Regions from separate parts of the Bacillus pumilus genome, predicted to be linked through region 4. Evidence: riboswitches for the same ligand, from Rfam matches in the RefSeq annotation. Region 4 holds a riboswitch; each other region holds the start of a gene.
The links. Region 4 has a riboswitch for thiamine pyrophosphate ahead of tenA (thiaminase II). Riboswitches for the same ligand answer to the same signal wherever they lie in the genome.
Positions count from the first base shown of each region.

Region 1: it holds a riboswitch for thiamine pyrophosphate, as region 4 does, so the genes downstream of both, thiC (phosphomethylpyrimidine synthase ThiC) here and tenA (thiaminase II) in region 4, are expected to answer to the same signal.
Region 2: it holds a riboswitch for thiamine pyrophosphate, as region 4 does, so the genes downstream of both, tenA (thiaminase II) here and tenA (thiaminase II) in region 4, are expected to answer to the same signal.
Region 3: it holds a riboswitch for thiamine pyrophosphate, as region 4 does, so the genes downstream of both, thiT (energy-coupled thiamine transporter ThiT) here and tenA (thiaminase II) in region 4, are expected to answer to the same signal.

Region 1 is NZ_LT906438.1:2,462,722-2,470,748, forward strand. It holds gene CKW02_RS12690 (hypothetical protein) at 74-256, opposite strand; gene CKW02_RS20320 (hypothetical protein) at 447-593, shown strand; gene thiC (phosphomethylpyrimidine synthase ThiC) at 629-2,389, opposite strand; TPP riboswitch at 2,517-2,625, opposite strand; gene CKW02_RS12700 (LysE family transporter) at 2,863-3,495, shown strand; gene CKW02_RS12705 (YhcN/YlaJ family sporulation lipoprotein) at 3,544-4,161, opposite strand; gene safA (SafA/ExsA family spore coat assembly protein) at 4,485-5,762, opposite strand; gene nadA (quinolinate synthase NadA) at 5,894-7,003, opposite strand; gene nadC (carboxylating nicotinate-nucleotide diphosphorylase) at 6,990-7,853, opposite strand; gene nadB (L-aspartate oxidase) at 7,835-8,027, opposite strand, start outside.
Region 2 is NZ_LT906438.1:3,677,138-3,685,164, forward strand. It holds gene CKW02_RS19230 (energy-coupling factor transporter transmembrane component T family protein) at 1-17, opposite strand, end outside; gene CKW02_RS19235 (ABC transporter ATP-binding protein) at 7-1,605, opposite strand; gene CKW02_RS19240 (ECF transporter S component) at 1,580-2,179, opposite strand; gene tenA (thiaminase II) at 2,176-2,862, opposite strand; TPP riboswitch at 2,950-3,053, opposite strand; gene CKW02_RS19250 (hypothetical protein) at 3,110-4,237, opposite strand; gene CKW02_RS19255 (type 1 glutamine amidotransferase domain-containing protein) at 4,379-5,035, opposite strand; gene CKW02_RS20380 (hypothetical protein) at 5,291-5,455, shown strand; gene CKW02_RS19260 (DUF1304 domain-containing protein) at 5,490-5,861, opposite strand; gene CKW02_RS19265 (ORF6C domain-containing protein) at 5,867-6,121, opposite strand; gene CKW02_RS19270 (immune inhibitor A domain-containing protein) at 6,329-8,027, opposite strand, start outside.
Region 3 is NZ_LT906438.1:2,772,788-2,780,814, forward strand. It holds rRNA gene CKW02_RS14340 (16S ribosomal RNA) at 1-1,436, opposite strand, end outside; TPP riboswitch at 1,874-1,975, shown strand; gene thiT (energy-coupled thiamine transporter ThiT) at 2,074-2,649, shown strand; gene CKW02_RS14355 (GNAT family N-acetyltransferase) at 2,890-3,444, opposite strand; gene CKW02_RS14360 (DUF1232 domain-containing protein) at 3,614-4,249, shown strand; gene rodA (rod shape-determining protein RodA) at 4,264-5,418, shown strand; gene ftsW (putative lipid II flippase FtsW) at 5,424-6,557, shown strand; gene CKW02_RS14375 (flotillin lipid rafts scaffold protein FloT) at 6,710-8,027, opposite strand, start outside.
Region 4 is NZ_LT906438.1:1,170,254-1,178,280, reverse strand. It holds gene CKW02_RS05840 (thiazole synthase) at 1-501, opposite strand, end outside; gene thiS (sulfur carrier protein ThiS) at 506-709, opposite strand; gene thiO (glycine oxidase ThiO) at 706-1,818, opposite strand; gene tenI (thiazole tautomerase TenI) at 1,802-2,419, opposite strand; gene tenA (thiaminase II) at 2,394-3,104, opposite strand; TPP riboswitch at 3,183-3,292, opposite strand; gene CKW02_RS05815 (monovalent cation:proton antiporter family protein) at 3,352-5,193, opposite strand; gene prpE (bis(5'-nucleosyl)-tetraphosphatase PrpE) at 5,356-6,099, shown strand; gene CKW02_RS05805 (RluA family pseudouridine synthase) at 6,142-7,008, opposite strand; gene CKW02_RS05800 (NAD kinase) at 7,053-7,853, opposite strand; gene CKW02_RS05795 (GTP diphosphokinase) at 7,919-8,027, opposite strand, start outside.

The sequences.
Region 1 (8,027 bases), 1.3 Mb from region 4:
GGGCTAAAATAAAGATCATTTTAGCCCTTTGTCAACAATCTGAAAGCCGCTCTCACTGAGCGGCTTTTCTGTGTCAATCTGTTTCAACATGGATGCTATTCACATTTAATAAGTTAATGATTTCATTATTCAGCTTAAACCAATGATTGGCTTCTTCAATTTTCTTATACACATCATAGGTAGCTGGACGTTTTAGCTCGAAATCAAGCACTTCCCCATTGTTCATATGAAATGTTACCTTAAATACTTTCATCATAAGATCACCTTCCACTCTCTCTTGTTAGCTGGCCAAATAGATCGGCTCTTTTCATTCATTCTCTACTCAACTCGTTTCCCCTCCTTCTTTCCTTTCAAACACAAGAAGTTTAAATTTTGTTTAAATTCAAACAATATCTCTATCCCTCTTCTTTGCAAAGAAGTATATTATTTAAAAGGAGGTTTTCTTTATGAAACGGAAAAAGAAACGAACATCCCCAGAAAGACAAACAGTCGTGTTTCATTTAACAGATGCCCTCATTCCGAGTCTGGACATGATAGGGGTTGCATTAAAGGCATTTTTCCACCTCTTAAGAAAAGCCTTATCCGCGATCTGATAAAACCCCGCACAACATGCGTGCGAGGTTCTTTTTTAGGATGAATATATTTGACTTCCTTGGCTGATAAACTCCTTCGCCTTCTTCTCCATCTCTTTTTTCACTTCTTCTGATTGATTGCGAATATCATGGGAAATTTTCATGCTGCAAAACTTCGGTCCGCACATCGAGCAAAAATGGGCAGTCTTAGCGCCTTCAGCAGGCAATGTTTCATCATGGAACGCCATCGCTCTTTCTGGGTCAAGTGACAGGTTGAATTGGTCCCGCCATCTAAATTCAAACCTTGCTTTCGATAAAGCATCATCGCGCTTTTGAGCAGCAGGATGTCCTTTTGCTAGATCAGCAGCATGTGCAGCAATTTTATAGGCAATCACACCTTCTCTTACATCTTCTTTGTTCGGCAGACCTAAATGCTCTTTTGGCGTCACATAGCATAGCATCGCTGTCCCATACCAGCCGATCATAGCTGCGCCGATAGCAGATGTAATATGATCATATCCCGGAGCAATATCTGTTGTAAGAGGTCCTAATGTATAAAATGGTGCCTCTTTGCAAATCTCCATTTGTTTGTCTACATTCTCTTTGATTTTATCCATCGGAACATGTCCAGGCCCTTCAATCATCACCTGTACATCATGTTTCCAAGCGATCTCTGTCAATTCACCTAACGTTTCCAGCTCTGCAAACTGCGCTTCATCATTGGCATCAGCAATCGAGCCTGGTCTGAGTCCGTCTCCAAGTGAAAAAGCAATATCATACGTTTTCATAATCTCACAAATGTCTTCGAAGTGGGTATAAAGGAAATTTTCTTGATGATGGGCAAGACACCATCTTGCCATAATGGCACCGCCTCTTGAAACAATTCCGGTCACCCGATCGACTGTCAGCGGAATATACCTTAATCGCACGCCCGCATGAATCGTGAAGTAGTCTACTCCTTGCTCTGCTTGTTCAATTAACGTGTCTCTGTACACTTCCCACGTCAAATCTTCTGCCACGCCATTCACTTTTTCAAGCGCCTGATAAATGGGAACGGTGCCTACTGGGACTGGGCAATTGCGTATGATCCATTCTCTCGTTGTATGAATGTCCTTTCCTGTAGACAGATCCATCATAGTGTCTGCACCCCATCTGATGGCCCATGTCATCTTTTCTACCTCTTCATCAATGGATGATGTCACAGCTGAATTACCAATGTTCGCATTGATTTTGACATGAAAATTCCTTCCGATAATCATCGGTTCACTTTCAGGATGGTTAATATTCGCTGGAATGACCGCTCTTCCGCTGGCTACTTCCTCTCTCACGAACTCAGGGCTTAGCTCTTCTCTTAACGCGATGAACTCCATTTCAGGCGTTACAATACCTTTTTTTGCATAATGCATTTGCGTCACACAGGCACCTTGTTTTGCGCGAAGCGGCTCATGATGAAAATCAGTAAGAACATGCTGATGTGACGATTTCTCTTTGGAGCGATATCCGTTATCTTCAGGTTTTACATGACGTCCTTCATAGCTTTCTGTATCCCCTCTTTCTTCGATCCATGCCGCTCTCAGACGATGAAGCCCCTTTGTAACATCGATATGGGCACGCTCATCGGTGTAAGGTCCACTCGTATCGTACACACGAATCGGTTCATTTTGAATGTTTCCTGCCTGCGTCACCGTTTGTGAGAGGGCAATCTCTCTTTTTGGCACTAAAATGTCAGGTCTTGACCCTTTCTCATACACCTTTCGGCTGCCATCAAAGCTTGATAATAACGATTGAGTTGTTAGGGTATTTTTCTTTTCTTTCATTTGCTGTTCTCTCCTTCTCTTCTTGTCACAGGACAGGACGGAATCAGCACCAGCAAAAAAACCAGGCTCTATGAACAGAACCTGGTTTCGTCGTTAGAAATAAACATGAATCTCATTTATAAGACACATGTATCATCTTCAACTTCCCCACGCTGGTACGAGCCAGATCAGGTCCAAAGGGTTAAGAAGCATACACTTCTCTCTCAGCCCAGCCGCGGGCACCCCTAGTCACATTTATTCATTTCCACAACAGTGTAGCATAGAGATGCCATGAAAAAAAGGAGTTTTAGGAAAATAGTTCCTTTTCACTACAAAAGAGATAAAGCCAGCTTGATATACACCTTTATATACATCATCCTCCTCAAACATTTAGATAAAATCTGAAATAATCATTGATCCTTTTCTCCTATTATGTATAATTAATCTAAACGGAGAATTTTTATACAGACTTTTTTAAAGGAAGTTCTAGTCGATTGCAAACATTTCTCACATTTATCGTCATAGGATTCTCAATCGCTCTACCAGTTGGAGCGATCACGGTTGAAATGACTAAACAAGGATTAAAAAACGGCTTCTTTCATGGTTTAACTGTAGGAGCAGGCGGCATGACCATTGATCTCTTACTAATCTTGGCTTTGTATGCTGGATTTGCTCAGTTTTTATCACTGCCATTTGTCCAAATCCCGCTCTGGCTGATCGGAGCTATCTTCTTAATGATGCTCGCATACGATTCCATTAAACATGCGGATCAAGACATCCATTTAGCTGGCGAAAAAGTCAATAAATCTTTCGCAAAAACGTACAGAAACGGCTTGCTTGTCGCGGTGTCTCCTGGAAACCTTGTGTTCTGGGTTTCTGTATTTGGAGCTGTACTGGCAGATGCATATACAAAAACAGATTCATCTGAATTTATACTGGCATCAGGCGGTATTTTGGCAGGGATTCTTCTTCATGACATCGGTCTTCTCACCCTTGTATCCTTAACAAGAAAAGTGATGAATCGAACGATGATCAAATGGACATCCATTATTGCTGGTATTTTATTACTTGGATTTGGCTGTTATTTCTTTTACGAATTCTATATAGGCATTAAGGTTTATTTTTAAGAAAAGGCTAAAGTTCTTGAGGAACTTTAGCCTTTTTTATGCTTCAACTTATCGAGTCATGCCTGTTTGACCTGTTTCAAATTGTGTTCTTCTCATATCTCTAAAGCGTGTGAAAGCTCCCTCGTCTTTAATGACTTGGACAGCTCTTCCATCCGCATAACGAGTCGCTGCTTCTTCCACTTGTGATACGCCCTCTGACGTCAGACGTCCATCTGATTTAATGGCAATATACACATTTTCATCTGTTACCATCACCTGTGAGTCTGCAACGTGGTTCATTTTATTGACGCGATTGGCAATTTTTCTTGAACGCTGCACATTCTCTTGTTTATCGTAGCCAGAGAACGACATTTGGTTATGATAGTTCATATCTCCATGACTGTAGCGTCCATCACCACCTGCGAGAGGCGTTCGATCATCTGCTTGAGGGCGGGTGCGATAATCAACATTCGTTGTATTCCCACCGTTCATTCCCTCCATGAGTTCAGAAACTGGCCCTTGATGATCTTGGTTATTGTCATCCGCACGGTTATTCGAATGATATCCGACTGGCTGACCTGATTGATTATGACGTGTATCTACACCTGCATTGTCATTTGTACCACATGCCGTTAACCCAATAGGAAGAAGCACTAATGCGATCGTTTTTTGCCATTTTTGTCTCAAACGAAAAACCCCCTGTACAAATTCAATCTCATGAGCGCGAAACAGGCTCTGTTTTAGCATGTACAGTTTGGGGAAAAATCAAGCTGTCAGTTATAAACAAAAAAAGGAACGATTGAGATCGTTCCCTCCAGTTTGCTAAAATGATCTTTATTTTAGCCCTTTTTCTTCTTTTCAGCGTGATAGAAAACCTTTGCAGTCTAGGAAGGGTGAGCACAGGAGCGGAGCGAATTTGACATTCGTGAGCACCGGAGCACAGCCCTGACAAAGAATGCGAGGGTTTGTCTACACGCTGAAAGGAACGATTGAGATCGCTCCTTCTGTTATTACTCTTCTTCGTCTTCCTCTGGTCTTGCAAAAACAGATTGACCTGGATATGGCTGCATATAAGGCTGAGCTGGATAAGCCCCCATTTGGCCATAAGGTACAGGATTCGGGTAATGTCCTGGCCATGGCTGATGCTGCTTCATGCCATCATCACATCCGCAGTCTTCCTTGCCATAAGCTTCATTTGAAACATTTGGATAAAAGCCTTGATTCACGTTCGCATTGACATTGGCGTTGGCATTGGCATTTGGATGCATATGGTGGTGCCAGTGATGCCCATCGTTTGCATGATGTTCATAATGTTCTCCGTAATAAGCTGGCGCTTGATACGCAGGATAATACGGCTGCGCTGGGTATGGATATGGCATCATGTGATGGTGATAATATGGCTGGACAGGATAGCAAAGACCTGACCCTGGTAAAATTGGCGATGCTGGCACCATTTGCTGCGGATATGGATACATTGCCGGCATGTAATGACCATGACCATAATAAGGATCATATGCGTCATGATGCTGGTGATGGTGATGATGTTCCTTATTCTCAGCCATTCCCCCTACCGCTGCGCCTCCTACATTCGGCATTTGCGGGAAATTAGGAAGGTTTGGGTAATTGCTGTGCTCCATATCTTTTCCCTCCTCCTTTTGATGCGGAATATGAATAAACGGATCATACCCCTTTGCCACTTCATCTTTTAAATGACCTTTATTTTCATGATGGAAATGGTCCTTGTTGTCTTTATGCTCCTTATTCTCATGATGGAAATGGTCCTTGTTGTCTTTATGCTCCTTATTCTCATAATGAACATGATCTTTATGATCCTTTTTGTCATGAACATGATCTTTCTTTTCATGAACATGATCTTTTTTCTCATGATGTTCTTTTTTGGGAGGAGGCGTGAATGGCTGGTACAGATTGGTCTGATAATAATTCACATCGACTTGTGGAAAAGCTGGCTGCTCGATCTTTGGCACTGGCGGTACATAAGGTACAGGTTCGTTTGGCTTTTCTTTCGGCTTCGTATCTTGCACTTGCACGACATCTTTTGGCTTTTCTTTCACATACGGATGTTCTTTCGTCTTTGGCATTTCTTTTGCTTTGTGATGATCTGTTTTTACAGGAACACCACTAGATGGAATCTTGATCTTCATACCCGGCATGATCAAATCTGGGTTACTGAGCTGTGAATTTAGTTTTTTCAATTCTTGAAAGTCGACTCCGTATTTCTTTGAAATTTTCCAAAGGGAGTCTCCTTTTTGCACAATATGAATTTTCAACGTTTTCCCCTCCTATGCAAAACGTGAACGTAACGGTTATGTCAGAAGTACAATATGTTTCACCATAAATTTATGCCTATTTACAAGCCGATATGATAAAAACTTGTTTTCTGATAGGAGGGGCTGATTCATTATTTAATGGCGAGCATTTTATTCAGTGCAAGTAAAGCGTCTTTTGTCGTGTCTTCATTGACTTGAATCAAACCGACCGGATCACCTTTCTCTATGCTTTCTAGTGACCATAACAAATGAGGGAGATCGATCCGATTCATCGTCAAACATGGACACATATCCGGATTGAGGGATTCGATTTGTTTATCTGGATGCTGATCTATGATTCGCTTGACCAAATTCATCTCTGTTCCAATCGCCCACTTGCTTCCTGCTGCTGCTTCCTTGATCGTATCAATAATAAATTTCGTTGAACCGGCAAGATCAGAAGTCGTGACGACTTCATGCGTGCACTCTGGATGGACAAGAATTTGAATGTCACGGTCTCTTTTTCTCGTTTCTTCAATATTCCGCACCGTAAATTTCTCATGGACAGAGCAATGGCCTTTCCATAAAATCATCTTGATGCGGGAAAGCGGCTGATCGGTGATGAGCCTTTCTTCTATTTGATCCCAGACAGCCATTTCTTCAAGTGAAATGCCTAAATCAAAGGCCGTATTACGCCCTAAATGCTGATCAGGGAGAAACAGAATCCTCTCTTTTTGTGTGAGCGCCCACTCCAGCACTTTTTTAGCGTTTGATGATGTCACAGTGGCCCCGCCATGCTTTCCGACAAATGCTTTAATATCAGCTGTTGAGTTGACATACGTAAGGGGAAGAATTGTCTCCCCAAACAGATCAGTGAGCTGCTCCCATGCTCTATCCGTTTGTTTCATGTTTGCCATATCTGCCATTGAACAGCCTGCTCTCATATCTGGCAATAGAACCTTTTGATTCTTATTTGACAGCATGTCTGCTGTTTCAGCCATGAAGTGAACACCGCAGAACACAATGTACTCCGCTTCCTTGTTGTCCGCGGCTATTTGTGCGAGCTGCAATGAATCTCCTGTTGCATCTGCAAATTGGATGACTTCATCCTTTTGATAATGATGCCCTGGTATAAAAAGCTTTGATCCAAAGGCTCGTTTAATGTCTAACACACGCTGCTTCATCTCCTCAACAGATCGGTGTTTATATTCTTCTGGCATCATGGCTACATGTTGATTCGCAAGTACATCAAGCAGTGACATGAGTTGTTCCCCCTTTATGACTGAATTCCATATTCATACTAAAATCAAATGCTGGGGCAGAATGTGTCAGAAAACCAAGTGAAATAAGATCGACACCTGTCCCTCTGTAACTTGGCAATGTCTCTAGTGTGATGCCTCCTGAAGCCTCGGTCAGAATTGTCTCAGGCGTCATTTGTTTAAAACGTTTGACTTCGTCCGGAGAGCAGTTGTCAAACATGATGACATCGGCCTTTGCATCAATGGCTTCCTTTAGCTGCGTTTCTGATTCAATTTCCACTTCAATTTTCACCATATGACCGGCATATGCTCTTGCTTTCTCTACTGCTTCACGAATAGAGCCGCATGCGGCGATATGATTATCTTTAATCATTACCCCATCTGATAAGCCGAAGCGATGATTCTTTCCCCCACCTGTCTTCACAGCGTATTTCTCTAACATACGCAAGCCGGGCGTCGTTTTTCTCGTATCACAAATCGTAATCGACGGGTCCGCTAATCGCTGCACTGCTTCATGTGTTAAAGTGGCGATACCTGTCATGCGCTGCAAGACATTTAAAATGACCCGTTCTCCTTTTAATAAGTCGCTGACTGGTCCCTTTATTTTCGCCAGCACTGCCCCTGAATGAATCCAATCACCTTCTTCAAAGAACAACTCAGTCTGAATCTGTTCATTCAGCAGGCGGTACCCTATGTCAATGACTTGAGAACCTGCCAATACACCCGATTGTTTTGCGATGATATAGGCTGTTCCTTTCTTTTCTCCAAAAATGCCATCAGCTGATACATCTCCAAAACCAATATCTTCTGTGAAAAAATGAGTCAACATTTGTTTTAACTGTAAACGTTCCATTTGGCACCGATCCTTTCATTTTTCATCATGTGAATGTGGCCTTTTTCATGGACAATTTGCACGCCCCGCCATAATGCATCATTCCGATTTGGATAATCCAATCGATAATGACCGCCTCTACTTTCTGTACGAAGTAATGCAGACTTCACAAGACAAATCGCTAATGTCCATTGA
Region 2 (8,027 bases), 1.3 Mb from region 4:
GAATGATTACTTTGCAATCGTCAGCACGTCCTTTCTTTCAGCCACATAGCGATAATGCAACGGGGTTCTCAGCTGATAAGCATTGACAAGTTCCCGATTTGAAAACAAATCATAAGGCGTGCCATCATACACATGCTTTTCTTGATGAAAAAGAAGCACTTGATCGGCACACTCATCGACAAGGTCCATATCATGTGTGACCATTAAAATAGTGGTGCCTTGGCGTTGACGATCTTTCAAGCGCCTGATTAATTCCTTCGCTGTTCTTTCATCCTGCCCGAAAGTCGGCTCGTCTAACAATAGGACATCCTGATCAAAAAGGAGCATTGTAGCCACACTCAATCTTCTTTTTTGACCTAGGCTTAAAGTGAAAGGATGAGCTTTTGCATGCTTTTCTAAACCGAACTCTTTCAATAGCTGAACTGTTTTTTCTTGCACAACGGATTCTTGCCAATTACGCTGCCTTCCACCAAATGCAATTTCATCGAACACTGTATCTTGTATGAATTGAAGCTCCGGATTTTGAAACACAAAGCCTGCCTTTTCATATAGTTCTCGGTCTGACCACTTTTTAAGGAGTGTCTCTTTTAAAAAAATGTGGCCTTTTTTCGTTGGCTCTAAACGAACCAAATGTTTAAGACATGTGCTTTTTCCGCTTCCATTTTCCCCAATGATCGCCACCCATTCCCCTGCTTTGATATCAAGCTGAAGATCACTCATAATCCTCTTTTTCCCGTAGCTTAATTGAAGATCTTCTGAACGAATGATGGTCTCCCGCTTAGTCGACGGCACTTTTTCATTCTGCTTCTTTCTTGCTTCAAAGGTTTGCATAAGCTTGTGACTCATTGGATGAAATGGATCTTGAAGGATCGTAGACCATTTCTCGGGAAATAATTTCGGCCTCCAAATTCCTGCCTCTTTCATTTCTTTTTCATATGTCGTCAATACATCTTTTGGAGACCCATCTGCTAAGATGCTGCCTTGATCGTCTAATAAAATCACCCGGTCCATCCATTCAATGACCCCATCTAGCACATGCTCTACAAAAATCATGGTTTGTCGCTGATCAGCTGCAAGCTGCTGTAGAAGCTGAAATATCTCCATTCTTCCTGCTGGATCAAGCTGTGCGGTCGGTTCATCAAAGAACAGCACATCTGGCTCTAACGCTAGTAAACAAGCAAGCGCCAATCGCTGCTTCATGCCGCCAGATAATGTGTGGATGTCTGTATTGGGATCGACATCAAGTTGGACTTTTTGCATGAGCTGCTGAATGATGCCAGCCATCTCGTCACGAGGGACAGAACGGTTCTCTAAGCTAAAGGCAATTTCTTCATTGACGCGATGCATACAAAACTGGGAATCAGGGTCCTGAAACATGACGCCTGTATGTCTTTGCAATATCACTTCGCCCTGCATGTCCGCTTCTAAATGTTCTGGAATGATGCCAGCCAGAACGGAGATGAGCGTGGATTTACCGCTGCCGCTTGGTCCTAAAATAAGCACCTTTTCACCTTTTTGAATGGAAAGAGAGATTTGATGCAACACGGGCTGAGGCTGTTCATAAAAACGGACAGTGAGATTATTGCACGCGAGAAATGAATCCATGCTGTTCACCTTTGTTTCGTTTTTCTTTCATGATGGCATATTGATTCAATACACCGGTTTTAGATAATGCGTCCACCACTACTTTTGCTAAACATCCGCCCAGTATCATTCCGCTGATGATTTGAGTCATCAGTGTGATGAGTAAAACTTGAGGCGTGTAATAACCAAAGCCATTCGCAACGAGGCTGTAAGTCATTGCTCCAACAGCTGCAAAGGCACCTGACAGCATCAGTGTCCACATGCGATATCGTTTATAACCAAAAAGAGCAAAAGCAATTTCTGCCCCAAGCCCTTGGCATACACCAATCAGCAGGGCTGCAAGACCGAAGTGGCTGCCTGTTAGTAATTCCACTGCGGCAGCGGCTGTTTCTGCAATCAGGGCAGCTCCCGGCTTTTGGATGATATACGCGACGATTGGACTGGCAATCACCCAAATGCCAAACATGATGTTGCCTCCTGCTGGGCCAACAAGTGCTGTAATGGGTAAGTAAAGTGTGGACCACCCTAAATAGATGACACCACATGCTACGGATAAAATGACAGCAAGGACAACTTCCTTCATCTTCCATGTCATGATGAATGCACCTCCAATGGAACTGGCCAATCTTCCACCGTAAACGCCATATCCCAAAACTTGTACTCAAGCTGACAGCTTAGGATAAAGTGCTGTTTCATTTTTTCCTTTTCCTTCTCACTTGCTGCTTCCGCCAGCTGATCGAGCCGCTTGCAAAGCTCTACTGTAATAGAGTCGGTTAACCCTCCATAAAATGTGATCCACTCATAAAAAGGATGTGATGGGTCAGGCTGCACATCTGTGAGCATTCGTTTCCCAATTTCCCAATATGTCCAAGGGCATGGAAGCAGGACAGCGATGATTTCTCCAAGCGTGCCTTCCTTGGCAACTTGCAGCATATAATGAATATAGTGATGAGCACTCGGAGCAAGCGGGGCACCTTGGAGCTCATCATATGATACACCTGCCACTCGGCAAAGATTTTGATGAGGGTGTGTCTCACTATCTAGTACAAACGCAATCTGCTGATGGAAAAAGGCAATATCTCCTTTGTCTGTACATCTGCTAAGAGCCGCTGCATAAATTTTAATAAAAGCATGTAAATATTCTGCATCTTGTTTGACGTAATGAATGATCTGTTCCTTTTCCAGCTTTCCTGCTGCCAGCCCTCTGACAAACGGATGCTGATAAATGGCTTCAAATAATGGTTCTGTTTCTTCTCTTAATTGCGCTGAAAACGTCATAAAAAAAGCCTCCTCTTCTTCAGTTGAATAAATGAAAAAGCCACCCCAAATGGAGCGGCCTTCTTATCGATTCAATAATGAATAAGACGAGGTCCAGCTCCACTTCCCTCCGCTAGTACAAACTAGATCAGGTTCAAAGGGTCCAAGATTTTCTCTTGTCTCAGTCATACATGACTCCCCTAGTGGACTTTTGTCATTTAATTATCTTTACTCTACACATGTAGAGATTTGCTGTCAACCGCCTTTCTTAATTCAACGTTCTGATCGTAGGCAGCTTTTCGATCCCTGCAGCATAGTAAAAATTAAGGACACTGAAGAAATCAATTGGTTTTCCCGTTTTCAAATCAACAGCTAAAATATGATCGCCGTAATTTGTCATATCATCAATATCTAAACGCCTTGGCGTTGTCTTTCCAAGTGTATCAACAAAGCTACTATGGTAGTATTGTCCGCTAGCAAACGATGATTCATGATACATAAATAACGTCTCCACATCTAAGTAGACGAGAATGACCTCAGATGAACTCGCATAAGGAGAAGAGTACGATACTGGTGCCGAAATTCTTTTCACTTTCACACTTTCAACAGAATGGGTTCTCTGATCATATTTTCCGTCATAGGAGAAATAAAATACACGCTCCCATTTATAATCGGCGGTCTTAGATTGTTTGTTATACACTTTTGTACCATTAGCGAAAACATCCCCATTCGCATACTCAGCTACAAAGTATTGCAAGGTTGAGGAGAGGGAAACAGCCCCAGTGAAATTGGGTGGGTTTTTTGCATTCACTTGTAACGTGTAAGAGTCTCCGAAATTTCCACCGCTTGTGATACCGAATGCGTAGTCACCTGCTGGTAAATTGGTCAAACCAAGGAGACTGCCTGCTGGCTGAATCAAGTCCGTCGGATAAGCTTGTCCAGTTTCATAATCAACAACAAATAATTGTACGAAATAATCGGGATTTGAAGAGGTAATTCGGCTGATGAGTGCCTGAGGTGAAGTCGTACTTAACAACCATAAATCGACTGGGTCATCCTCTGATAAGACAACCGATTGGTTGATGGCTAGTCCATCAATGGAGCGAACGGAAGATGTACGCATCTTACCATCTTTAGCGGCTTTTCGTTTGATACTGATTCCATTTTTCTTATCTACTTTAAAAGATTTTTTTAGCTGCTTCTTTTGGATAGCGGTTCCTTCATCCTGTTTCAAAAACGAGTCTTGCACTTGCTGAATGGCTTTTTCCGTCAGTGGTGACAATTTCCCATCTGATTTCGGTGCTTCTTCTGCTTTTAATACTGGTGAAAATAAACCTGTTGTGACGAGTAGAATGGATAATAAAGCTACAGTGATTTTTCCATATAATGCTCTCACAGGAACATCCCCTTTTTCCTCAATTGGGTTTTTTACCCTGTGAATATTTTACCATTATTTCATTCATTGTTATGGTCTTTTTTAGGAAATCTTTATGACAAAAAACCAGCCGTATTTGCTACGACTGGTTTTTTGATCACTTTATGAAATGGTTTTAACAAACAGGCGTGCTGTTTCTGCACTAGAACCTGGGTTTTGTCCAGTAATGATTTGTCCGTCAACTACAGCGTATGGTGCAAAGGCATCTCCTTTTTCAAACGCTGCCCCTTGCTCACGAAGTTTTGTTTCCAATAAAAATGGAACTTTTGATGTCAGCTGAACAGCTTCCTCTTCTTCGTTTGTGAAGCCTGTGATTTTTTTACCTTCGATAAATGATTTGCCATCTTGATCCTTCACATCAATGAATGCTGAAACGCCGTGACAAACAGCTCCGACTGCACCATTTTTGTTTGAAATAGCTAAGATTGCATCGGCTACCAGTTGATTAGACGCAAAATCGATCATTGGGCCGTGTCCTCCCGCAAAGAAAATGCCATCATAATCAGCTGGGTTCACATCTGTAAGCGCCTTTGTGTCTTGAAGTAATTCATATACATCTTCATATTGCGCTGGAACACCTTCTGGAATTGAATTTTTATCAATAGGGACAGTTCCACCTTGAATAGAGACAATTTGAACGTCTAGTTCATTTTCTTTAAAAATATGAAATGGCTCTGCCAACTCTTCTAGCCATAAGCCTGTTGGATGTCCGTTCATTTCTGAACTGCTTGTCGATACTAATAACACTTTCTTACTCATCTTGATCATCCTTTCGATTTATCATGTTTTCATTTTACATTTTGCACAATTAAATATCAAACAATTGAACTTCGTTGCAACTCTTTATGGTATACCCGATTTTCTAAAAAATATGGCATGTCATCAAATCTAATCAATATGTCACATTCTATTGGTAGGGAATTTCATGTAAAATTGTCATTGAGTGATATCATATGAGGGTAAGATGGATAGACCTCACGGATGTGAGGGGACTTTTAAAGGAGTGGAAAAGAGATGAAAACCTATTCGATTGTGATGATCATCATCACGCTCTGTATCATATTGGCCGTCTTTTTGATGAACTTAACAGGGGTCATGTATGGGAAAATTATTTTGGCTGTTGCCGTTGCACTATGTCTGACATCTATTATTCGTCTAATGGGTCTTCGAAAAAGATAAAAGCCGCCCTTTACTCGGGCGACTTTATTTACGGTTAAATTGCCAGGATAAGCGCAATTAATGCAAGAAGCGCTGGTACTCCTTGCTTGACGATGATTGATTTATTAGAGGTCACACCGCCAAATACCGCAGCGATGATCACGCAAAGAATGAAAAATAGCTGAATCATATATCCAACAGTATTCGATCCGAGAATGAGCCCCCAAATCAGTCCTGCAGCTAAAAACCCGTTATAAAGCCCTTGATTGGCAAACATCACTTTTACATTTGGATCCTTTTGCAAGTGTTCTGGCAGCTTAAAGGATCTCTTTGCCATCTTTGATTCCATAAAAAACATTTCTAACAACATAATGACAAGGTGTTCTAATGCGACAATTCCTACTAGTATTATTGCTAAAATATTCAATTTAGTTAATTCCTTTCTGATAGACGATCACGAATCTCTATTTTATCCGTGTATAAATCAAAGTCTTGTATTAATTCAAGCGCTTCAGTAAAGCGGCTTTGTGGAATGTCTTTCATTTTTCTCACACCAAACTCCTTTTTAATAAAAGCCATGATGGTATTGATATGAAGCTTACCGTGACCATCATACTCGAAATGGCTGCAAAAAGTCTGCATCGTCCCTCTTATCACCTTTAATTGCTTAGCAGTGACACAACTCATTGGTAACGCTCATCCTTTCCTTAGTTTTAACAGCTAAAAAGAACCATGTATGAAAGAAAAACCTTCCAATCTCTATTATATAATGATTTCATTCGGATATCAAAATAAAAAAGAACAGACATTCGACCAAAAAGCCGTCCTTTTCATCAAAAACAGTTTATTACCATATCAAAAAGCCGGATTCAATGGTAGAATCCGGCTTTCTGTTTAGTTACTTTTAGAAATTAATACCTTTCCAACAGAACGATCCTTACTTTGTCCAACAACTTTAAAGGATAGACCGTATGTTGGGACATCACGCCCTGCATCTGGATTATTTGGATTCACATAATTCTTTTTATCACTAAATGTACGAGTCGGGCGAATATAGCGATCTACCAACGTTAAGCCAGTTGTCGCTGTATAATCAATATCGAGCTTCGTACTTGGATTCAAAGAAAATGCTGCATCATGTACTTGGAAACCTGTGGCTGCAATGGAGCCGTCACTCCACTTCAATACTTGCTGATCCGCATCTACTACCCCAAGGAAACCGTTCCCTGGGTGTTTTCCTACCCAGTTATCACTGTAGGATTGATCGACATACCACACGACCAAACCGTTATTATAGCTCATGAGGCTTGCCCCGCGTTTGATATGCTTTAACCCTTTATCGACGTCAGCATATGAGCGCCACTCTAGTAAATAGTATTGTGCTGCATATTGTTTTCCATTCGATTTCGAGAATCCGTTAAAGGTGAAAGTAGACGTGCCCTCAGCATCATCTGACCATACTTTCGTTTCATCTGCAGTGATGTTTAAATCATCTACAAATAAGCCTGGCAGTGAATAACCTGCATCGGTTGTATAGCGGAATTGCAGGTCAATTTTCTTCCCTGCATAAGCAGAAAGATCAAAGGCTGCATCTACCCATCCGTCTGATTTTCCGTCAATTCCATTGCCTTCGTTCGCTCCAGCTTCATTTCGATCGTTCGTGATGTTACCAGCAATGCTCTTCCACTGATCAGTTCCTGTTTCACGAACTTCTACATACGCATAATCATAATCTTCTTCGATATCGTACCATGCTTTAAATGTCAGCTCTGCTTTGCTCCCTTTCGACAAATCGATACCAGTTGTCGTCATGGTCGCATTTAAATTGTCACCCGTTCCGCTGAAGTACGCATTTTGTCCTTGAGCAGGTTTTGTGACCTCAATCTCTTTATCTGGTAAGTCTACCCGAACCGCATCATGGTTCGTTCCTTTTGTTGCTGCTTCATCAATCAGCACTGTTTTGCTTTTCTTTAATGTTTTACCATCGATGGTTTGTCCAGTAAGCCAGTTACCGCCATGCAAGTTTTGAAGCATTTCTTTCGCATATGGACTAAAGCCTGTTGGTTCCGTTCCAGGGACTTTACCTGCCCAGCTTCCGCTTGACATGATCGACCAGTAGGAAACGGGCTCGCCTCCTCCTGTGTACTGTGTATCGTACTCATCAGGAAGACCAAGATCATGTCCGAATTCATGTGTGAATACGCCTGCCGCGCCATCTTCAGGCTCAATGGTGTAATCTAACGCGCCTAATTTTCCGCCTTGTCCGACTTCAGATTCAGTGTTTGGAATTTCAAATACATCACCAAGTGACCAGCGGTGCGACCAAATTGCATTAGAGCCAAGCTGTCCGCCGCCAGCTTCTTCACCTACACCAGCATGAACGACCATCAGATGGTCAATGATGCCGTCTGGTTCGTTATAAACGCCGTCCCCATCCATATCATAGCGGTCCCATTGATCATATTCACCAAGATCAATGTTCGGGTCCTTTGCTGCTGCTTCGAGTGCTTCTTTCACCAATTCACGCGGTCTGCCGTCACTGCCTGATTCATCAGGTACGTTCCCGCCATAATAGGCTGCTTCATGCTTCGCT
Region 3 (8,027 bases), 1.6 Mb from region 4:
GGTGTTGCAAACTCTCGTGGTGTGACGGGCGGTGTGTACAAGGCCCGGGAACGTATTCACCGCGGCATGCTGATCCGCGATTACTAGCGATTCCAGCTTCACGCAGTCGAGTTGCAGACTGCGATCCGAACTGAGAACAGATTTATGGGATTGGCTAAACCTTGCGGTCTCGCAGCCCTTTGTTCTGTCCATTGTAGCACGTGTGTAGCCCAGGTCATAAGGGGCATGATGATTTGACGTCATCCCCACCTTCCTCCGGTTTGTCACCGGCAGTCACCTTAGAGTGCCCAACTAAATGCTGGCAACTAAGATCAAGGGTTGCGCTCGTTGCGGGACTTAACCCAACATCTCACGACACGAGCTGACGACAACCATGCACCACCTGTCACTCTGTCCCCGAAGGGAAAGCCCTATCTCTAGGGTTGTCAGAGGATGTCAAGACCTGGTAAGGTTCTTCGCGTTGCTTCGAATTAAACCACATGCTCCACCGCTTGTGCGGGCCCCCGTCAATTCCTTTGAGTTTCAGTCTTGCGACCGTACTCCCCAGGCGGAGTGCTTAATGCGTTAGCTGCAGCACTAAGGGGCGGAAACCCCCTAACACTTAGCACTCATCGTTTACGGCGTGGACTACCAGGGTATCTAATCCTGTTCGCTCCCCACGCTTTCGCTCCTCAGCGTCAGTTACAGACCAGAGAGTCGCCTTCGCCACTGGTGTTCCTCCACATCTCTACGCATTTCACCGCTACACGTGGAATTCCACTCTCCTCTTCTGCACTCAAGTTTCCCAGTTTCCAATGACCCTCCCCGGTTGAGCCGGGGGCTTTCACATCAGACTTAAGAAACCGCCTGCGAGCCCTTTACGCCCAATAATTCCGGACAACGCTTGCCACCTACGTATTACCGCGGCTGCTGGCACGTAGTTAGCCGTGGCTTTCTGGTTAGGTACCGTCAAGGTGCGAGCAGTTACTCTCGCACTTGTTCTTCCCTAACAACAGAGCTTTACGATCCGAAAACCTTCATCACTCACGCGGCGTTGCTCCGTCAGACTTTCGTCCATTGCGGAAGATTCCCTACTGCTGCCTCCCGTAGGAGTCTGGGCCGTGTCTCAGTCCCAGTGTGGCCGATCACCCTCTCAGGTCGGCTACGCATCGTCGCCTTGGTGAGCCATTACCCCACCAACTAGCTAATGCGCCGCGGGTCCATCTGTAAGTGACAGCCGAAACCGTCTTTCATCCTTGAACCATGCGGTTCAAGGAACTATCCGGTATTAGCTCCGGTTTCCCGGAGTTATCCCAGTCTTACAGGCAGGTTACCCACGTGTTACTCACCCGTCCGCCGCTAACATCCGGGAGCAAGCTCCCTTCTGTCCGCTCGACTTGCATGTATTAGGCACGCCGCCAGCGTTCGTCCTGAGCCAGGATCAAACTCTCCGAGGTATGCAGGATGCATATCACACATGCGTTGCTACACGATGTAGCGAACTTAGCATGTGATCATTTCCTGCCTCGTCAGCGTTTGACTGACTACCTATGATGTTTCATAGGATTTTTTTATAAAAACTCGAATTAACAGGTACGTTTTGTCTTGTTTAGTTTTCAAAGATCATCTTCGCCGTCTCTCAGAGGCGACTTTATTAATATAACATTCTATCAAGATAAAGTCAACAACTTTTTTCTTTATGTTATTTAATAACCGCGCTGTTTTAGCGGCGAATACAAATATAACACCTTTTGAGAAAGGAAACAAGTATTTTTTCTAAATAATTTATTTTTTCTTATCTCTTCCTATATAATCATACAAAAATTAATTGTCACAGGAATTCTCTATTGTTGATCCTGAAGGTCTTTAGTATATTTATAATAGAAGAAAACTAAATAACCGCAGGGGGAGCTTTGTGCTGAGAGTGAACACTCGTTGTTCTGACCCTTTGAACCTGTCAGTTAATACTGAAGTAGGAATGTGGATTCAATTGAATACATGTGGTGTATTCAACTCGATATGTTTTTCTATGAATAACATACTCATCCTTACACGGTCTCTCCTTGCTCAATTCATGAAAAGGGAGATTTTTTTATGCAGCAATCAAATCAATTGGTACGACTGATGGAAATCGCAATTATGACTTCACTTGCACTAGTATTAGATTACTTATCAGGTCTCTTTTTAAGAATGCCGAACGGCGGATCTCTTGCGCTGATTATGATACCCGTCATTCTTATGTCTATTAGATGGGGAATATCAACCGGGTTTATCATTGGTGTGCTTATTGCAGGCCTTCAACTGATGAATGGCCCTATTATCGCTACACCAGTTCAAGGATTTCTCGATTATTTCGTCGCATCTGTTGTCATTTCCCTAAGCGGCCTCTTTTCTGGATTGATTAAAAAAACCATTCAGGACCAAAAGCGAAAGCAGCAATTCATCTATATTACCTTATCCGTATTTGTTGCAAGTTTCTTTAGACTGTTGACGTTCTTTATTTCTGGTGTTGTTTTCTTTTCTCAGTATGCACCAAAAGGAACACCGGGTTGGGTTTACTCTTTAATTTATAACAGCACATATATGGTTCCTTCATTTATTATTTGCAGTATCGTTCTTTGCATACTCATACCAAGTGCATCTCGTTTGGTTTTTCCTCACAAAAAATAACTGGCTGATTTCAGCTGGTTATTTTTTTATGCATAAATTGCCGCTCTATGGAATCTATTAATAGTAGAAGATTTCATGTTGGAGGTACGCCAATGAACCCTTACTCCATTATGCTGTGCTGTTATATTCTCAGTCTTGCTTATTTTTTGGCAGGTTTCTATGAAGCTTTAAAGATAGCAGGAATAAAAGGAAAAGTAGAAGCTTCTCCTCTTATCTCTTATATGCTTTTAGCTATGCTTTTCACTTTTTTCTCTCATTATTATTGGAAGCTGACGATTTAATTCGGTGTAGATGGTCATTTAATACAGGCAGCTCCCACCCATACCCTATTTCATCATGCTTCTCGCCAGCCAGCTCGAACTGGCTGGTAACGACAAAATGAGGTTGAAGCTTTTGATAAAAATGCTTTGCCGAATTTTGTTCAAATACCCACAGCATGATATTCTGATACCCTTTCTCTATTAAATAGCTCACTCCTTCTGTAATTAAAGCGATACCTGCTCCTGATTTCTGTTTCTCTTGCAATAAATAGATCGCATAAAGTTCTCCATCATATGTTGGATAGCGCTCATCACGTTGTTTTCCAAAAGAAGCAAAACCAAATACCCCCTCGTCATCTTCTGCGACAAACGTCCCTTCAAGTGACCTTCTTCTCCAGCTCTCTTCTCGATCTTCTATATTTAAACCATCCAAATAATCCTGATTAATAATGCCTTGATAAGTCGTCTGCCAGCTCTTCACATGTATTTCGGCAATTTTAGGAATATCTTTTTGTACAGCATGTCTCACCTTCATCCGCGCCACTCCTTCTCACTGTTTTCATCCTATCTTTATTATGATAAATTCCTATTTCCTAAAATTCAATCAATAAAGGATATTCGTTGACATTTTGTCAACACACCTTTATATTGGGTACGACTTCTTCTATAGAAGAGTTGATACATCATACAAAGGATGGTGTAAAATGGATTCTAAAACAACTGAGCTTGGGTCTCTCTTAAAGGAAAGATTGCAACAACGTTCTTTATCTTTAAGAGAGCTCAGCACATACACAGAAATTGATAAAGCGACACTGTCTCGAATCATGAATGGAAAAAGAAAACCAACTTTGAATCATCTGCAGCGGCTTTCAGATTCTCTGAACCTATCATTAGATCAACTATTAGCTGCTTCAGGGTTTCCAATCAAAAACGAAAAGGTACATAGTGATACGTTCATACAAACGGTCGTAGAGATCGAAAAAACACTGAAAGATGAGGAGGTCTACGACGGTACATTTAGTCAGACCAAATTGAAACAAAAGCTAAACGAATATGAGACCTATAGCCAAACAAACGAGGGAAAAGAAACGATCTCGGCAAAGTTTGAGAAAAAGATGGAATCGGTAAACGGCGCCGGGCCATTCCTTCAGCATTTGAAAGACATGTACAGCTTATTTATGACCGGACGAGGTACTTCTCGAGAATTAATGATGATGGGGAGCGCACTCCTTTATTTCATTATGCCTGTTGACTTAATACCAGATTTTATTTTTCCGATCGGCTATATTGATGATGCTGCGGCTGTGAAAATCGTCATAGACCAGCTGACAAATAGGTAGCAGGACAAGACGCTATGAAAAAACAGTACAGCATTGACTTCGTACTTTTACTCACTGTGATTTGTTTATTTGTCATCAGCCTAATAGCTGTATATAGCGGATCAGGACAGTATGAATCGCAGGATATGTTTTATTTCGTCAAAAGACAAATTTTCTGGTATATCGTCGGTTTCGGTCTTATGGCCGCTGCTGCATACTTTGATTATGAACTTCTTGAGCGTTTATCTTTTCGGTTATTTACAGGTGGTATTTTTCTCATTATTCTTGTGCACTTTTTCGGAACGAGTCAAAACGGATCCCAAAGATGGATCAGCTTCGGTTCAATCAAAATTCAGCCATCAGAGTTCATGAAAATTTTTGTGATCCTGCTACTAGCGGCTGTCTTGAACCAATACAAGCATCAGCGATTTTCGTTTAAAGAAAGTATCATTCCTACAAGTAAAGTCGTTTGCTGGACCGTTGTCCCTTTTTTCCTCATCTTAATTCAGCCTGATTTAGGGACAGCGCTCGTGATATTATCTATCGCCTTTACACTGATGCTTGTGTCAGGAATTTCTAGCAAGATGATGGCCGCATTAATGGCTTCTTTTATTGCACTTCTTTCATTTTTGGTCTACTTACACAACGAACACTTTGAGCATTTCACAAAAATCATTAAGCCACATCAGCTTGATCGCATTTATGGCTGGCTCTCCCCCGATGAATTTGATTCAACATACGGGTATCAGCTGAAACAATCGATGCTCGGCATTGGATCAGGTCAATTATTAGGTAGCGGTTTTACACAGGGGCATCAAGTACAAGGTGGCAATATCCCTGAAGCGCATACGGATTTTATATTTGCCGTCATTGGTGAGGAGTTTGGTTTTATCGGCGCCTCCCTTTTGATGTGTTTGTACTTAATGATGATTTACCGAATCATTCATGTGGCTATGCATGCTAATACGCTTTATGGTTTGTACATATGTGCAGGAGTCGTTGGGCTGATCGTGTTTCAAGTTTTCCAAAACGTAGGGATGACAATCGGTTTAATGCCTGTGACAGGACTCGCGCTTCCTTTTATAAGCTATGGAGGCAGTGCGCTATTGACGAACATGATCGCCATTGGCCTCGTGTTTAGTGTCAATATCAGGTCATCATCCTATATGTTTGGAGACAACTGGAATTGAAGATGATGGCATTCCTTCTATCTCATCTCAAAAGAGTCGACCTCGTTCTTGTTGGAACGATTGTGTTCCTCTGCTTATTTGGTTTACTGATGGTGTACAGTGCAAGTTATCCTTTAGGAGAAGTGAAGTATGAGAAGGGTAGCTATTTCTTTATCAAACAATGGCAATGGCTCCTGATTGGGGGATTCTTTTTTTTCATTGCCGCTCTTTTCCCTTATCAGATTTATCGTAAATGGATGAAATGGCTTGTCATGCTGTCATTGCTATGTCTCATCCTAGTCCTGATTCCTGGAATTGGTGTTGTCAAAAACAATTCACAGCGGTGGATTCAGCTGGGCTCTCTTATGCTCCAACCTTCTGAAGCTGTGAAACTAGTGATGGTGATCTATTTTGCCTATGTGTACGCGAATAAACAGGCGTACATTACATCTTTTAAAAAAGGCGTACTGCCGCCACTCATCCTTTTAAGTCTTGTTTTTTTATTAATCTTAAAACAGCCTGATTTAGGCACAGCTGTGTCTATTTTATTAAGCTGTGGCATCATTTTATTATGCGCTGGGTTGAAAACGCGCCATCTCATTTTGCTAGGATCGACTGCCGTAGCATGTATCACTTTTTTTGCAGTGACAGCTCCTTACCGTTTGAAGCGGCTGACTTCTTTTCGTGATCCCTTTCAGTATGAAGATGGGGATGGCTATCAGTTGATTCATTCGTATCTCGCAATGAATTCCGGCGGGCTGACAGGGAATGGCTTAGGCGGGAGTATTCAAAAGCTAGGCTTTCTTCCCGAAGCGCATACGGATTTTATTATGGCCATTATCAGTGAAGAGCTGGGCATTATGGGGATTTTGATTGTGATAGGTGCATATCTATTCATCATGTATCGCGCAATGCGAATTGTGCAGGCTTTACATGACCCTTTTGGAAAACTGTTAACGATTGGGCTTACGTTTCAAATCATGCTCCAAGCAGTCTTTAATTTAGGCGCTGTCTTTGGTCTTCTTCCGATCACAGGCATTCCGCTTCCTTTCATTAGTTATGGTGGCTCCTCCCTAGTGTTCATGATGATATCTGCTGGTATTCTCGTAAATCTTTCTTCATATGTAAAAAGGAGCCCATATCGGGCACATGCCAAATAGACACCTTCTGATGGAAGGTGTCTCAGCGTGTAGACAAACCCTCGCATTCGTTGTCAGGTCTGCGCGCTGGTGCTCACGAATGTTCAATTCGCTCCGCGCCAGTGCTCGACCCTTCCTAGACTTCAAAGGTTTTCTATCACGCTGAATTGATTTTATTCTTCTATTTGAGTATCAGCGATCTCTTTTTTTCTTGGCTGTTTGATTTCATTCGTTAGTTCCTGAATGCTTTGCTTCACATTACCTTTGCCGGAAAAGTTCTCAATAATTTCTTTGACATCAATTCCAGAGGATGCTTTCAGGCTTTCTTGCAGACTGGACATAAGGTTTGTAGCATAGCCAGTGACTTTATTGGCACCGCTGCCTTCTCCGTTACCTCCCGTATCCACAACCGTAATTTTATCAATGTTAGAAAGTGGTGCAGATACTTGCTTCGCATATTCAGGAAGCATTTTCACAATCATATCAAGAATCGCTGCCTGACCATACTGTTCGAATGCTTCAGCGATTTTCTCTTTCGCTTCGGCTTCCGCAAGTCCTTTCAGTCTAATGACTTCTGCCTCTGTTTCCCCTTTTGCACGATCAGCTTCCGCTTTGGCAAGCCCGTCAATTCGGACTTTCTCAGCTTCTGCTTTTGCCATTGCTTCAATGCTGTATTTCTTGGCATCTGCTTCAGCGAGGCGTTTCGCTTTTTCCGCTGCAGCTGACTGCTCAACCGCATAACGATCCGCATCTGCTTTCTTTTTCACTTCAGAATCGTATTGACGCTCACGACGCTGGATCTCTTTTTCTTCTAATTCAATTTGCTTCTGACGTTCAATGATTTTTACTTGCATTTCTTGTTCAGTTACGTGCTGACGGTTACGTGCTGTTTCAAGATCGTACGCTTGGTCGGCACTTGCTTTTGCTGTATCTTGTTCACGTCTGAATTCTGCTCTTTTCAGCTCATTGATCTTTTCTGCTTCAGCGATTTCAGTGGCACGCTCAAGCTCAGATTTCTTCGCATCTTTATCTGCTTCTGCACGTTTGATACGTGTTTCTTTATCTGCTTCTGCTGTTGCAATATCTGCATCGCGTTTCACTTGGGCAATTCTAGGTTTACCTAGTGATTCTAAATAGCCATTTTTATCACGGACATCTTTGATTGTAAACGATACAATGACAAGACCCATTTTCGCTAGATCTTGAGAAGCGACACGCTGTACTTCTTGAGAAAATTTCTCTCTGTTTTTATAAATCTCTTCAACTGTCATTGACCCTAAAATGGAGCGAAGGTGTCCTTCTAAAACTTCTCTCGCTTCGTTTTCGCGGTCTTCTTTTGTTTTACCTAAAAATTGCTCTGCAGCAGTAGCAATTTCTTCAATCGATCCGCCGATTTTAATGATGGCTGTTCCGTCCGCCATGACTGGTACACCTTGTTCAGTATAGACTTCAGGTGTTGAAACATCTAGCTTGCTAGATAGTAAGCTGAGC
Region 4 (8,027 bases):
ATTCAGAGGGTTTAGTAAGCCTTGCCCTGAACCAATCGGCGAAGCACCTGGCATGATGGCATGGACACCAAGCTCTTCTAATTTTCTTGCCAGTACCACATCATCAGATGTATATGGCAGCACGATAAATCCTTCTTCGAGTAGCATTTCGGATGCTTTTAACGTTTCGACTGGATCTGGCAGAAGAGACCTTGAGCAGCCAATGACTTCTACCTTGATCATGTCACACAGTCCAGAAGCCTTCGCTAATCGAGCAATACGAACTGCCTCTTCCGCTGTACTAGCACCAGCTGTATTCGGAAGCAGCGTATATTTTGATAAATCAAGCTGCTCCAAAAAGTTTGGCTGAGATGCTTCGAAAATGTTCATTCTTCTCACAGCAAAGGTTAATATTTCTGCTTCTGATACGTTCACGGCTTCTTTTTGAACTTCAAATGATGGATACTTCCCTGTACCAAGTAATAATCTAGATGTGAATGTTTTTCCGCCAATATGCAGCATGTTGTCATCCTCCTCCTACAAAGTGAACGATTTCGATCGTGTCATTAGGTTGAATTTTCACTTGTTGAAACGCTTCTTTATCAATAATTTCTTGGTTCTTTTCCACAATCACTACTCGATTTTCAAGCTGATAGTCTGATAGCAGGTCATAGATCGTTCCATTCTCTTGATCGAAATCAACGATTCTGCCATTCAATTGAATTTTCATACAAACAGTGCCTCCTTTCGGTCAATACGAAATGCGTGAAGCCATTCTTTTTTGACCGGTTCACCTAATATCAGGTCGCGAATGATCTTTCCAGTAATCGGAGCAAGTAAAATACCATTTCTGTAATGACCAGCAGCAAAAAGAATACGCCGATCTTCTGGATGTCTTCCGATGTAGGGATGCTGGTCGCTTGTCGCCGGACGAAGGCCAGCCCAGCACTGATCAATCGGCATCTCCTTGATCGAAGGCATCAGCTGTGACGCCTTTTGAATAACAGCTTCGATACCGCCAAGCGTTGGAACAGTTTGCCACTCGTTTGGCTTCATCGTTGCGCCAACGATCAGTTTGCCGCTATCTCGTTGAACGATGTAACAATGATCATGGTAAATGGTGTGTTGGAGTGCTGGACCATGATTCCATACAGACACACATTCCCCTTTTACTGGATAAAGAGAATGAGATAATCCAAGCTCTTCAAAAAAATGGCCAGACCATACACCACTTGCTACAGTTAGTTCATCACATGTGAATGTTCCCATCGTTGTTCTAATTGCTAACGCTTCTTTCTCCCGCTTCACTTCGATCACGGGTGTACACTCTTTCACTTCTGCCCCGTACCTGACCGCCGCCTGCCAAAATGCTCGGCATACCGCATAAGGTTCGACATGAACATCCTCTTTAATCAAACCTGCTCCTAGGATATTCTCTGCCATTTGAGGCATGCATTTTTTTACGCTGCCTGCGTCCATCCACTCAAATGAAGACAAATGCTGCATCCGGCAAAGTGCTTGTTTCTCCTCTTCGGTAAAGGCTACCTTCATGATACCGCCCGCTGATGTTCGAATATCAATGCCAGATTCATGCTGTAGATCGACTTTTAACTTTTCGTACAATGCCTGGCTTGCTCTGCCTACTTGAAAAAAAATATCCTCATGACCCTCTCCTTCAGCATGTGCACCAAGCATCCCAGCAGCCGCACTTGTCGTTTGCTTCCCTACCTCATTCGCCTCAAATAAGACGACCTGCTTTCCTGCTTTTGCAAGGTGATAGGCAATGGACATCCCTATGATTCCACCACCAATGATTGCCACATCATAATGCTTCTTCATAAGGATGCTCCTTTACTTGTTTAGAAAATGCTTGTGCCATCTTGCGCGGCTGATGATGAGTAAAAATTCCAGACATGACAGCAATCCCTTTCACATTCGCGTGTCTCAATTCTGGAATGCGGTCAGGTGTCACACCACCGATTGCCACGACTGGAATAGATAGTAGAGATGTCAGTTCTTTCACAAGCTGTACGCCTCTTGCCTGAAGTCCTGGTTTACAAGTGGTGTCATATACGTGCCCAAATATGACATACTCTGCTCCATTTTTCTCAGCTGCTTTCCCTTCTTCAATCGAATGAACAGAGACGCCCGCATGAAGATGAGGGAATTTTTGCCGCAGCTCTTTTGGCGAAAAGCTATGGCCCGGGAGATGTACCCGGTGAATATTGGTGAGCAGTGCAACGTCTACTCTGTCGTTGATGATGAGCTTCTCTTTCGGTACACCTTCTAAAAGGAGACCTTTCACGAGATCAACAAGCTCACTTGCTGTTTTAGACCGTTCCCGGATATGAATAAAATCCACTTCAGGTGCAATGTTTTTTATTTGTTTGATCAGCTCACCCGCAGGAAGCGAATCATTTGTCACTGCGTGGAGTTCCATTTGCACCAACCCCATCTAAGCATGCTGTTTGCCACATTTCTTTTTGATACGCCATCTCCCAGAAATGGTATTCGTAATAGCTTGAAATCACAAAATTTTCTTTCATATTGGCCCGTACATGTTCTGGTGCTTTTTCGGCTAGTTCATCAAAGCGGTTGACTTGTTCAAAGACAAGTTCCTTAAACCAATCCCCTCCATATGTCAAAATCCATTCCTGATAAATCGGATGGTCAGGTGTGGTTTGTTTCAGCTTTTCACCCACCTCATAATAAAGCCAGTAGCACGGCAATAACGCAGCTAATATCTCTTCGAATCGTCCGCTTTTCACAGATCGGTACATATGAGACGTATACGCATATGCAGTGGGAGAAGGCTTAAAGTTCTCGATGGCTTCATCTGAAATCTCTAAAAGCTCTGTAAACTTTCTATGCAGCGACAGCTCTGCTTCATACGTTCCCTGCGCATGATACGCCATTCTGCCCGTCGTATGTAAGTCCTCACTAATTGCCGCTCCATATGCTTGCACCTTTGCAAAATGAGTTAAATAATATGAATCTTGCATCACATAATACGTGAAACGATCGAGTGACAGCGTGCCATCGCCAATCCCTTTCACAAAGGGGTGTGTAAAGCTTCCATTCCACCATGGTGCTGCTGCTTCTTTACATTCAGTTGAAAATGTCATGTTTCTCTCCTCCTGTTTTTCCATATAAAAAAGCCACTTTCCGTATGGAAAGTGGCTTGGAATTTGTAAAAAGCATAATCAAAAACCGCACCACTTCCCTACGCAGGTATGAACCTGTTCAGGTAATGAGGGTCTAAAAGTCGATACTTTTATCTCAGCCCTTTTAAAGGACTCCCCTAGTGGATCAAATATATGATGTTGTACTTCTATCTTAATCAGGAATTGTTCATTGGTCAAGGGTTCATTCTCACTCTAATTGGGCTCTAAGTCCTGCTACATACTCACGAGAGCCCGACACAAGCACACGGTCACCACTTCTAAGCGTCGTATCTCCATGTGGTACTAAGCTGTCTATCCCTCTGAAAATACGGACAAAGACCAAATCGCCGGTAAACGGAAATTCCCTCAGCATGACATTGTGGTAGCGATGATTGTTCATTTGAATTTGATACAAGGAAGTATCCTCATTTGTTAATAATCGAATCGCATCCGGTGCTTCAATCAAGGCTCTTAGCACCGTTTTAGATGATAGGAAATTAGAAAACGTATCAATGCCCGCTTCCTTCAATGTTAGCTCTGCCTCAGCTTTGCTCACACTCGCAATGACTTGTTTTGCTCCTTCTTCCTTTGCAAATAAAGCAATTTCCTTATTTTTCGTCTCACTGCCTGTTGCGACGACGAGGACATCCTCCTGGCCAACGCCTGCCTTTCGCAGCGTCTCATCGTCGTACTCTTCAATTGATTCGACTTCAAAGATGGTGTCGGCGAGCATCGCTTCTTTATTTTCTTGAAAGACATGCAAAATTCGAATATCATATTCATCCTGATGTAAATCGAGTGTGACAGGTAAGGTCAGCTGATTTGCACCAATAAAGGTCACACGTTTTTTATGGCTCACAGCTTGTTCTTTTTTAAACAGTGCTTTAAACCAAACTGGCGTTAAAATACTCGTGAGTATCGCGACTAAAATTAGCGCGCCGGACATTTTATGATCAATGACTCCGAGCCGCTCCCCGATCGTCGCAGCTGCAATGACGAGTGATAATGTCGATGTTAATAAAAAGCCAGAGCCGATCACTTTTTTCATGTCATACCATTTTTTCAAATAAAGAATCGGGATGAGTTTACTAATCAGTAATGCAATAAATAGCAGCGGGATCATGATCATAATGTTTGGGTCCTTGAACAGTGCCCATATATTCAAATCCACTCCGACCATCACAAAGAAGATGGGGATCAAAAATCCGTAGCCAAATGAATCCAGCTGCTGGACAAGCTCTTTATTCGGCGAAAGAAGGGACACAAGTACGCCCGCTAAAAACGCCCCAAGAATATTTTCAGCACCGAGTGATTCAGATAAAGCAACTAAGACTATAATGAGAGTAAAGATCGCCCTTGTCCCAATTTGCACGGTCCCTTTTGACATGGACTGAAAAATTGACTTTGTCTTAAATACGCGGCCAAATAAATAAAGAAGGATGCCCGCAGCAAATAATAAGAGCAGAAGCCACATATTCCCTGTACCATCGCCATAAATGGAGGAAAATACAGCAAGTAAAATCATCGTCACCAAATCCGCAATGACAGCGACAAGCAAGATGATTTGACCGATATTCGTCTGCATCAATTTTTCCTCTTTTAAGGTGGGAACCACTACCCCTAATGAGATCGTCGATATAATGAGCGTCATTAAAAAGGCATTTTGGATAAACCCTGCAAGGACAAACGCATAGGACAGAATAAAAGAAATACTAAATACGCCAAGAAAAACAATAGTGGCTGCTTTAAACGTATTCGGTTCTTTTAGACCATTTGGTAGTTCTCGTGCTTTCTTCTTTGACTCGAAAGAAGAAAAATCTATTTCAAGTCCACTTAAAAACATCAGAAAAATAAAACCGAGCATGGATAACGTATCTAACCATGCATCATGTTCAACTACCAGTTGAAGACCGCTTTTTCCAATGATGAGCCCCATGATGATTTCAGCAACAACGACCGGAATGGTCAGCTTAAATCGGTGCAATAAAAGTGGGGTGAAAAAGGCGACAATAATAACGACAACGAGTGATGAAACAGATGTATGCTCCATTGGCTAAAGCCTCCTAACATTGATGTTTAATCTTTTAAGGTTTACGTTAAAGCATTGATTCTAACAATTGCCTAAATGAAAAGAAAGCCATTCGTTATATGTTCTAAAATTCAAACTTCTTTAACCCCGATGAATGGATGAGAAAAATCAGGAGGAAATCTTATGAAATTTGATATCATTGGTGATATCCACGGCTGCTACGAAGAGCTGCTTGCCCTCATACACAAACTAGGATACGAATTCAAACATGGATTACCCGTCCATCCTGATAAGAGAACGCTAGCACTTGTCGGTGATTTAACAGATCGAGGACCTCAGTCAGTAGATGTCATGCGATTTGTCATTCATGCCTACGCACACGGCGCGATCCGCTACGTACCTGGCAACCATTGCTTTAAGCTTTATCGCTATTTAAAAGGAAATCCGGTGAAATTACTTCATGGCATTGAAACCACAGTGAACGAAATAAAAAAGCTGCCCCTTCATGAACAAACCAAATTGTCACATGAATTTAAGCAGCTATTTGAGAAGGCTCCGCTTTACGATGTACTTATTCCTGATGAACTGATGATTGCTCACGCAGCGATGAAGGAAAAGGACATTGGAAGAAAGCCGAACAAACAGATGCGATCCTATCTATTATTTGGCGCAGTCACAGGAGAAACGTGGCCGGATGGGCGACCTGTGCGGAAGGATTGGGCAAAGGAATATCGCGGAAAACCATGGATTGTCTACGGACATACACCAGTGAAAGAACCGCGATTCGTTGGCAGAACTGTCAACATTGATACAGGCTGTGTATTTGGCCACCGGCTGTCTGCCCTTAAATATCCTGAGCTTGAAACGGTTTCTGTTCCTTCCTCTATGCCTTATGACGATTCAAGGTTTCAGCATTTCACATCATAAAAAAACCCGGTCCTGCGCTTGCAGGTAGCCGGGTTTCTCTATTTAAAGCAGCAATGATTTCATGTCTTCAGGGAGCGGAGCCGAGAATGTCATTTCCTCCCCAGTCATCGGATGAGGAAAAACAAGAGTCTCACTATGCAGTGCCTGCCGGTTCATTCGCTCATTCGTTCCGCCATATAACGTATCTCCGATGAGCGGGTAACCAAGATACTGCATATGAACACGAATTTGATGGGTTCTCCCCGTTTCAAGTGTTAGCCTCACATCTGACATGTTCAACTCAGCGTCCACCGCTCGCACTGTAAAATGCGTCACAGCTTCCTGTCCAGTCTCATTGACCATTCGCTCAATGATACTATCCCCTTTTCGGGCAATTTTTGCACGAATGGTTCCATGCTTTTCTCTGATCATGCCATGTGTAAACGCCCTGTATGTTCGTTTGACCGCTCCACTTTTCTGCGCTTTTGATAAAAGACTGTGGGCAAAGCGATGCTTGGCGACAAGCATGACGCCTGATGTATCACGATCAAGGCGGTTCACTAAATGAACCGTCAGCCGAACAGACTGCTCTGCATAATGATGCAGCAATCCATTCGCAATACTGTGCTCTGGGTGCTCCCGAGAAGGAATGGACGGGATATATGGCTTTTTATTCAGCACAAGGACGTGATCATCCTCAAATAAAATATCAAGCGGAATCGGAGCAGGCTTTAGCCCTTCACTCACTTTTTCTTCTGGGAATAAAATGGTAAGCCTGTCTCCGTTATGCAGCTTGTATCTCACAGTCACATGCTCCCCATTAATGAGAAGATCACCGCCATCAAATTTAATATCTGTCAGCATTCTTTTCGAAATACCAAGATCTATTAAATAATCCTTTAAAAGCTGCCCTTCTTCTTTGGCTGTCATGGTTTTGTTTAGTGTAAAGTATTCCAGCGAGAACGACCTCTTTCTTATTCACCTTTTCCGATAAAGGAATCTTGCACCCTTTTCCAAAACGGAAATGGTCTAAATCGGGCAAAGCGGACATTCTCGTCTGCTACCCGGCATTGAATGGATTTGACGTCCTTATGAAGCAGCGTCAAATGATCAATGGTTACCTGAAAATCGACATCATTCCTCGGTTTAATGACACAAGTATGGTGGTCTGGTAAAATAAGCGGCGAACCGACCGTTCGAAACACTCTGTTGTTGATTGAAGCCATTTCTGCCAGCTGAATGGCTCTAATGGAAGGATGAATAATGGCGCCCCCAAGTGCTTTATTATAGGCTGTACTGCCAGACGGCGTAGACAGACAAAGACCGTCACCTCTGAATGTTTCAAACAGCTGACCCCTAATTTCAACATCTGCCACAAGTGTCCCTTCCATACTTTTAATCGTACATTCATTCATGGCTAAATATTTCTCTTCTCTGCCGCCATCGTTGTATCTGACAATGACTTCTAAGATCGGATATTCCACAATGTGATAAGGGGTTTTCGCAATAGCTAAAACGAGTTTTTCAATTTCACTTGGCACCCAGTCAGCATAAAAACCAAGATGACCTGTATGAACACCGACAAAAGCTGTTTCATTCAGACGGTCGCTATAACGGTGAAACGCATAAAGAAGGGTGCCGTCTCCACCAACCGTAATGACAAGATCGGGTTCCTCTTCATTGAGTTCCATCCCGAAATCCAATAAGTAGGTCTGAATTTTACTTTTGAGTGTGTCAGATACAGAATTCCCTTTCGAAGAAACTGCAAATTTCATGAATTCTTCTCCTTTTCCACCTTGCTGCTATGAGAGGGCAGCATCATATTTGATCAAGCACAGGCTCAGCTATCGTTTTTCTTTTTCCGGGAAAATGCCACTTGTGCTTCTTGAATTTCCCCTCTAATTTCAGACATCTCATCATCAAGAAGAGATGCTGCCTCGGAAGCTCTT